One region of the Corallincola luteus genome, then DNA from elsewhere that is predicted to be linked to it. Evidence: predicted binding sites of a transcription regulator. Region 1 holds the regulator's gene; the other holds the start of a gene.
The links. The regulator LexA, encoded in region 1, represses DNA repair genes until DNA is damaged. The targets are predictions, from matches to a motif close to TACTGTATNNNNATACAGTA.
Positions count from the first base shown of each region.

Region 1 (4,430 bases):
CTGATTAAAGAAATTTGGCTCCACCAACTGTAAACCAGGCTGGAACAGTTCCGCACGGATAACCATCGCCATGGCGCCGCCGATCAAAAACATGGCAAAACTGAACCACAGATAGAGGCTACCTATATCTTTGTGGTTAGTGGTAAAGATCCAACGCTTCAAACCTGAGGGGGCGTGATGCGCGTGGTGTTCGTCATGCAGTGACTCAGCTACGCTGCTCATTTTTCAGCTCTCCTCTGGCTAGATTGCGCTTTTGATGCGGGCATCCACATCAGCGGGTTGAACGAGTTGACCGGTGTTGTTACCCCAGGCGTTACGCTCGTAGGTGATCACCGCGGCCAACTGTTTGAGTGTTAACTGTTTGGCAAAGGCCTGCATTGCCGTACCTTTTTTACCGTGGATAACAATGTCTATATGGGCACCTACATCGCCGATGGTTAGAGGACTGCCCTTCAAGCCAGGAAATACACCAGCAAGACCTTCACCATTCGGTTGATGGCAAGCCGCACAAGAGGTCATATACACTTGCTCGCCTTCAGCCATTAACTCTTCCATGCTCATACTCATCGCCAGCAGTTTTTGCTCTTCCGCTTTCGCTTCAGCTTGCGTGGTTTTCAATGTCGCCAACCAAGTGTTGTATTCTGCTTCCGACTTGGCGACCACAACGATCGGCATAAAGCCATGGTCTTTCCCGCACAGTTCCGCGCACTGCCCTCGGTATGTGCCGGCTTCGTCAATTCTGGTCCACGCTTCATTAATGAAACCTGGATTAGCATCTTTTTTCACCGCAAAAGCGGGCACCCACCAACTGTGAATAACGTCGTCGGAAGTCATTAAGAAACGCACTTTTTTACCGATAGGCAGAACTAGCGGGCGGTCCACCTCAAGTAGGTAGTTTTCAGTTTTGGCGAGTTTATTTTCGATCTCGGCACGGGGTGTCGCCAACAGGCTATAGAACTCAACGTCATCATCCAGATACTTGTAGTGCCACTTCCATTGCGAGCCCGTCACCAAAATGGTGACATCCGCTTCCGTGGTATCTTCCATATTGATCAACACTTGCGTTGCTGGCACCGCCATCGCAACCAAAATAAGCAGTGGTAGTGCAGTCCAAAGAATCTCGACCTTGGTACTTTCATGAAACTGCGCCGGTTTCACTCCCTTGGACTTGCGATGATGAATGATTGACCAAAACATCACACCGAAGACAAGCACGCCAATGACGCAACAGATGTAGAAGATGGTCATGTGGAGCTGGTAGACGTCCTGACTTATGGCTGTCACACCCTGAGTCATATTTAGCGGCATCTCCTCGGCGGAGATAAATGACGGCAATAGGGCGCCAGCCCCCGCCGCGACGCGTGTGGCTATCCGTATCAAGAGGCTTCTCCTCGCACTTACAAAAAACACCTGTTCGACAGGCGCTTACCCCAAAACCCCAGTAGCCACTACAGACCGCATATTTAAATTTTTATAGGCGCGGTCGCAGCTATCAGGCCTTGATTAAGAATCGTTCACGATTAGCGATACGTCTAAAAATTAATCAAAAAACTTGAGCAAGTTAGCAAACTGCCCAACTGTTTGCGGGTTAAATCACATCCAAATGGTGATATTTAGCCTGACGAGTGATGAAGTCTGTGCAACTAGAGTTAGCAGCTAATGTGTTAGGAGGATTTTCAAAGGTATAAAAAAAGCCGCCTTGCGGCGGCTTCGGAAAGTACATTGAAACTGTGGGGGATCAATGGACCAACACACTGGCGAACATCTGATTTTTCGACCGTGCTGATTGCCATGCTCTACCTGCATGGCAACGGTTATTCATGCGATGAAACAAAACACTGTTTGTATCGTAGCAAGCCGCTTCGGCGGTTAACGCCTGCCACTGCGCTTCGGAAAGTAGATCCGTCCAGCCGATAACCAAGCCACAAGTGGCAGAGCCTAAGCCTTGAGTCACGGCACACATCACACCTTGTTCATCTTTGGGGTGGACTTGCAACAGTCGCTCAGCGCACACACCATTTTCCACCAACCAACGCGTCACCTGCTTATCAGGGGCTGCCACCAATACCACCCATTTATTGGCTTGTTGACTACGTTTGATTGTCTCTAACAGTGCTGATTGCTGGCCTTCAACCGGCACAATCTGCGCTCGCGATTGCCACTTATTTTGCAGGCGGCGGTTGCCGGTTAGCTTTGGCTGCGGTGCAGCTACCAATGAGCCAGTCATTTGGCGAGTATGCAGATTCATTGTCTCAAATGGGTTCATAACCACTCTCCATTACGAATGATACCAACAGCCAGCCCTTCAATGGCCAGGTTCTCTACACCCAGATCGACTTTGATCGGGCTGTAGGCTTCATTTTCAGCATGCAACAGCACATCTTTGCCATTCTTTTCAAAACGCTTAACTGTCACCTCATCATCACCCACCCGAGCGACTACCACCTGCCCATTCTGCGCCGTCGCAGTCTTGTGCACAGCCAGCAGGTCGCCTTCGAGGATGCCAATATCCTTCATACTGTCACCGTGTACTCGCAGTAAGAAGTCCGCAGATGGCCGGAACATGGCTGGATCAACTTTGTAATGCGCCTCAACATGTTCTTGCGCCAAGATAGGCGTACCGGCAGCCACTTGACCAATCAGAGGTAAGCCATCATCGTTTGCAGCCGCTTCATCATCCGCCTGTGGGATCACGCGAATACCCCGTGATGTTCCCGCCAAGATCTCTATTAAACCTTTTTTGGCCAGTGCTTTGAGGTGCTCTTCCGCGGCATTAGCAGACTTAAATCCCAATCGGCGTGCAATTTCCGCACGAGTTGGCGGCATGCCTGTCGCTTCAATATTGTCTTTAATCAACGCAAGAATTTCAGCTTGCCGTGGTGTTAATGGGCGCATAAAGATACCTGTGATTGCATACAGTATACTGTGAGTATATACAGGTATTTATTCATGGCAAGTATCACTGCTGTTTTTTTGATCACTGTTTTATGTGACATTAATAACTTGATTCGCTTTGAATTTTGCAGAAATAGTGGATCTGCGGCAGACTCAAGGACATTACGTAGGGCTTTTCAAGGTGAAAGTGACGTGCATGAGCTGAACATCAGGCGAACTGATGACGGTACTGGCTGGCTGTTAGAGTTGACAGGTGACTGGGTATTACGCCGTGGCGATCATCGGGTTGACGATCTACTACAAGCCCTAAAATCAAAAGTCACTCCAGATGAAACGCTCATATTCGTCGACGCCGACATTGGCCGCTGGAACAGTGCGCTGGTGGTGCTTATTCGCCGTGTCAGTGAATATGCAAAAGCGCATCGACTGCATGTAGATGTCAGCCGCCTACCTCAAGGCGCACAGCAGCTTCTGGCGCTGGCAGAGTCACAATCTAATGCGGCCAATAGACCAAACCAAACAACTTACCAGCCGACCTTTGCTGAGCGCATAGGTAACTCGGTCTTGGCGAGCTGGGAAAATATCTTAGTCAGTTTCAGTTTCATCGGAGCGCTGATCAGCGCCGTTGGCAAACTCTGCGTCGGCAAAGCCGAGATACGTGCCAAGGACGTGTACGACTGTATGCATGACGCTGGTCCCGCTGCCTTTGGCATTGTCGCCTTAATCAGCATCCTGATCGGCATGATCTTAGCCTTCGTTGGCGCCGTGCAGTTACAACAGTTCGGCGCATCTATCTTCGTCGCCTCTCTTGTTGCGCTGGGTATGGCACGTGAAATGGGCGCGATGATGACAGCGATTATTATGGCGGGCCGCACAGGCGCCAGTTACGCCGCGCAGTTGGGCAGCATGCAGGTGAATGAAGAGATCGACGCACTCACAACCATGGGTCTTAGACCCATCGAGTTTTTGGTACTCCCCCGCTTTATCGCGCTGCTAATCATGCTGCCGTTGCTTACCGTTTTTTCCATGGCGCTAGGTATTCTTGGTGGCGCGCTAGTATCACAGTTAATGCTCGATATCTCATTCACCCAATTTGTGGAACAGATGACCACCACGGTGCCGTTACGCCACTTCGCTATTGGCTTACTTAAAAGTGTGCTATTCGCACTGGTAATCGCTGTTGCAGGCTGTATGAATGGCATTAATTGCGGACGTAATGCAATGGCCGTGGGGCAAGCAACTACCCGCTCTGTGGTATCGGCCATCGTGTTTATTATTGTGGTGGACGCCATCGTCACCATTACAACAACATTGATCGGTATATGAAGCAAAAGCATATTGAAATACGCGATCTCACCATGGCCTACGGCGATCGCCTGATCCAACAAGATCTCAACTTCACCATTGAAGGTGGCGATATATTTATCATCATGGGGGGGAGCGGCTGCGGCAAAAGCACACTCATGAAACATATGATCGGTCTACTGACCCCTGCCAAAGGTGAAGTCTTATTCAATGACCAAGCGATGTGGAGT
Region 1 is NZ_SJXE01000013.1:15,100-19,529, reverse strand. Features, by position in the region: gene ctaD (cytochrome c oxidase subunit I) at 1-222, opposite strand, end outside; gene coxB (cytochrome c oxidase subunit II) at 241-1,335, opposite strand; gene EZV61_RS17905 (hypothetical protein) at 1,739-2,266, opposite strand; gene lexA (transcriptional repressor LexA) at 2,263-2,895, opposite strand; gene EZV61_RS17895 (MlaE family ABC transporter permease) at 3,088-4,221, shown strand; gene EZV61_RS17890 (ABC transporter ATP-binding protein) at 4,218-4,430, shown strand, end outside.

Region 2 (4,430 bases), on a different contig from region 1:
GTAACCTACATTTTCCAAATCATTGTGCTTACCGCCGGCGCGAACACAACGCTGTGATGAGGCGGCACGGGTGTAACTGCGCTGCTCTTTGCCAAGAAATGCATCCTTAAATTGGTTCATACCTGCGTTGGTAAACAGCAGCGTTGGATCGTCGTGCGGCACAAGTGAGCTACTGGCAACAAGCTGATGCCCTTTCGTTCTGAAGAATTCGAGAAACGCTTCTCGAAGAGCGGCACTGGTCATATACATACAAGGATCCCGGCAAACAGGTATTTATCACCGCAAACAAAAACAAGCACGTTGGCGGCACGGCATAAATTTAAACCGCCAATTATATGCCCTAACAAGCACGGAACAACCACTTAACGATTTTCAGAGCAAAATTAGATCAAAAAAGGGGCCATTTAGGCCCCTTTTATATGTTTTTTATGGAAACTAGCCAAAAAACGGTGTTCGAAGTCTAAAATCTAACAAGGTTCCGCTGGGAATTTCTATATGATTCTTACCAAACAACACTGATGCACCCAATCCAACTTTAGCCCCCGTCTTGGCACCATCTCCGCCATCAATTAACCCGCCAATGACGGCTCCGCGAGCAGTCCGCCCAACAGTGTTGCGCCCAGCGCTGTCGCCGGAGGCTTGCAGCTGGCCGGTAACAATAGGTTTCATTTGATTGTTCACCATCACTTCGGTCAGCTCAAGTACGATGGAAGGCTTACCAGCCAATCGGCCAGAAGAGTCTGCTTCAATCACACGACCGTAAACCTGACTACCTCGGGGAGCAATCACGCTACCGTTTGAAGCCACTAAATCGGCTTCCAATACCGCAGTAAAGCGCTGACCTTTGCCTGTTTTTCGCGTATCTAAGGTATCACTCAAGCGCACCGTTAGCTGAGTGCCCGCGGCCACTTCTGCGGGTGCGGAGGCTTGTGGCGCCGGGGCTGGTGCAGCGGGGGCCTGTGCAGCAGGAGCTTGCGCAGTTGGCGCAGCGTCACCGAAGTCGATGCCTGCAACCTGTTCAGTTGGGAACCATTGGTCTTGGCCGTTGACATTGAAAGTCACCATATTCTGATCCCGCGCGACCATTGTGCCTTCAATGACTCGTCCATCTTTCAATCGCAATGTATCTGCAACCGCAGTTCCCACCAATAAGCTCATCAAAAAACTTAAAGTCACCAAACGTCGCATGCTCACTCCCGTGCCTTTAACACTATGAATATTTACCAATTTTAGTCGACATTATGACCAATAAATCGAGAATTAGTTCAGTTATCACCCAATTGTTGGATCAAGTCATGATTAAATCCACGGTAAAGCAAAAAACGGAGCTGTTTCGCACGCTCTTCTCTTTGCGCTGATAGGCTGTCAAAGCAACGCTGAATACAATCACTAAGGACGAGTTGCCAATCAACAGAACACTGCTTTAGTGCATCAGAAATCAACGTCTTATCAATACCCCGTTGAATTAACTCTGCTCTGATCCGCTGCGGCCCATACCCTTGCTGACTTCGGCGACGAATGTAACTATCGCAAAAGCGAGGTTCATCGAGCCAACCGTGCTCTGCACACTTGTCTAGGACGGTGGCGATGTCAGAAGAAGAAAAGCGCCGTTGGCGAAGCTTATTCGCCAACTCTTGGTGGGAGTGATCACGCCGCGCAAGCAAGCGCATGGCGGCGTTTAAAGTGTCATTCTCTGAACTCAGAGTTCCTCTCCAATCTCAGCTAATTGCTCCTCTTCTTGAGCAGCTTTCGGCTTAAGCAACAGCATATCGCGAAGTTTCGCCTCTATCGTCTGCGCTACCTCGGTATTTTCCTTGAAATAACGCAGCGCATTCGCTTTACCCTGACCCACTTTGTCGCCGTTATAACTATACCAGGCACCCGCTTTTTCGATCAGTTTGTGTTGTACACCCAGATCAATCAGCTCACCCACTTTAGATACGCCTTCCCCGTACATGATTTGAAATTCTGCCTGCTTAAACGGAGGAGCCACCTTATTCTTCACGACCTTTACGCGAGTTTCATTACCGACAACTTCGTCGCCATCTTTCACTGCACCCGTGCGACGAATGTCCAAGCGAACCGAAGAGTAAAACTTCAGTGCATTACCACCCGTCGTCGTCTCAGGGTTACCGAACATAACACCGATCTTCATTCTGATCTGGTTGATGAAAATACATAGAGTGTTAGAGCGCTTAATGTTACCTGTCAGTTTACGCAGAGCCTGAGACATCAAACGTGCTTGCAAGCCAACATGGGTGTCACCCATATCTCCTTCAATCTCCGCTTTCGGCGTTAATGCTGCCACTGAGTCAACAATCACCACATCAACAGCGCCAGAGCGCACTAACATGTCACAGATCTCCAGAGCTTGCTCGCCAGTGTCAGGCTGTGACACAAGCAACTCATCAACATTCACACCGAGCTTGCCGGCATAAACAGGATCAAGAGCATGTTCTGCGTCGACAAAAGCGCAGGTCTTGCCAGCCTTTTGTGCTTGCGCAATCACTTCCAAAGTCAGTGTCGTTTTACCACTAGACTCCGGACCATAGATCTCAACAATACGGCCCATTGGCAAGCCACCAATGCCCAAAGCGATATCCAAACTAAGCGAACCAGTAGAGACTGATTCAATATCCAATGCCTGGGAGTCACCCAGTCGCATAATTGAACCTTTACCAAATTGACGTTCAATTTGTGACAGTGCTGCGGATAGCGCTTTAGACTTGTTGTTATCCATTATTTTCTCCAATTGAGCCAGCCGGCCCCTGACAATTACTGGCAAGTATACTGTATGAGCATACAGTATCAAGTCCTGTACAAAATAATTTTTTTAGTGCTTTATTTTCAAATTGTTAGCAATCTAATCAAAGATAGTCTCAGACCTATACAGTGAGTTATTTGAATAGAATCATACACAGTTATACGGGCCTATAACTGTGGTTAACGGTTTCGGTTGTAATCAGGATCACGTATTCTATTGCCCATGAAAATGACCCCTGCGTCGCCACTCGCATAACCCAACAGAGACATCGACAGTTCATGACCAGCAAGCAGCTTTCTGACGCCGTACTTTCCCAGCACACTCCCATGATGCAGCAGTGCTTGTATCCAGTAAAAATGCGGCATGTAGAGCAGCCTTAAAAATAAGTCACCCTTAAAACAACCCTTAATTGTCCGTTACCCCTTAACAGTTCTGTTTGCTACCTTTTATATACTTCTCACTATTAGGCCAAACCATGCGCCTCTTAACGTGTATTGCACTGCTTATACCTTTGTCAGTCCTCGCCCATGAACCTCCTGTGCGGGTCTCTGAGGTTGTCAGCGTTTACGATGCCGATACATTCCGAGTCAGCATCCATGGTTGGCCTGCAATTGTTGGCGAGAGTATGCCAATCAGGGTTCTGGGCGTTGATGCTCCTGAGATTCGGGGAAAGTGCCAGATAGAAAAAGATGCGGCACAGGCTGCTAAGGCATTCACCAAACAGATGCTTGAAGCTGGCAGCGTAATAGAGCTGCACGATATAGAGCGCGGTAAATACTTTCGACTACTGGCTAGAGTCACGATAGATGGAGAAGATCTAGCGCAGCAGCTAATTAGCAACGGATATGCAAGGCCGTATGATGGTGGAACGCGATTAGGATGGTGTAACACAAGCGGTGAAGCAGGTAATTAACCATCCTAAACCGTAGCTATTGACGATTGTCACGCTCTGTTAGTTCGTTAGGTCTGCCCATAGATCCAACAAGTCCTCAACTTTATAAGCGTCTTCATCCATCTCAGGCAGATCACGGCACTGGCTATAAAAGTCATTCACTTCGCTCTGATTAAAACTGACATTACCAACACCGTGCTTTTCACAAAACTGAAACTCTTTTGCTTCCACAAACTCGTCGGGTGTGCAGACCGCGTTTCCTGATAGGTAGTCTTCACAAAAGTCATTGATAAATTTCTGTCTTCTATGTTTGCGCACTCTTTCTGCTGATGTACCCATTTGAATTCTCCTTGCGTTACATAACGTGTGTAACGCTCACAATATAGACAGCCACCGGACAGCGTTACAAGTTGCATGTAACAAAGTGTGAAGTGCTTTAAGAGTTATCAGTAAAACTTGCTCAGACTGTACATTTTTTGACCAATCACGTTAATTGGTATTAACTATTAATTAATTACAATTAAATAGCTTTTACCTATGAGTGATACACCGAAACGGCCACGGGGTCGGCCTGTTGGCTCTAAAAGCAAATTCACCTCTGCGATGAATGAAGCCATCGCGGGAGACCTTTTGCAGTTCCGCAAAATGGCGCTGGCGAATGCCCGTGATCCAGGCAATGAGCATCAACTGAATTGGGCGCAGATCTGCAAAGGCTGGGGCGCTCAACCACGTTCAACCATGCCAAACATTAATGTTGATTGTGACTCCCTTGAT
Region 2 is NZ_SJXE01000001.1:796,797-801,226, reverse strand. Features, by position in the region: gene alaS (alanine--tRNA ligase) at 1-249, opposite strand, end outside; gene EZV61_RS03510 (hypothetical protein) at 436-1,188, opposite strand; gene EZV61_RS03505 (regulatory protein RecX) at 1,266-1,670, opposite strand; gene recA (recombinase RecA) at 1,700-2,740, opposite strand; gene EZV61_RS03495 (hypothetical protein) at 2,944-3,129, opposite strand; gene EZV61_RS03490 (thermonuclease family protein) at 3,240-3,677, shown strand; gene EZV61_RS03485 (hypothetical protein) at 3,717-3,995, opposite strand; gene EZV61_RS03480 (hypothetical protein) at 4,194-4,430, shown strand, end outside.
Region 2: the regulator LexA is predicted to act here: its motif matches at 2,789-2,808, upstream of recA (recombinase RecA).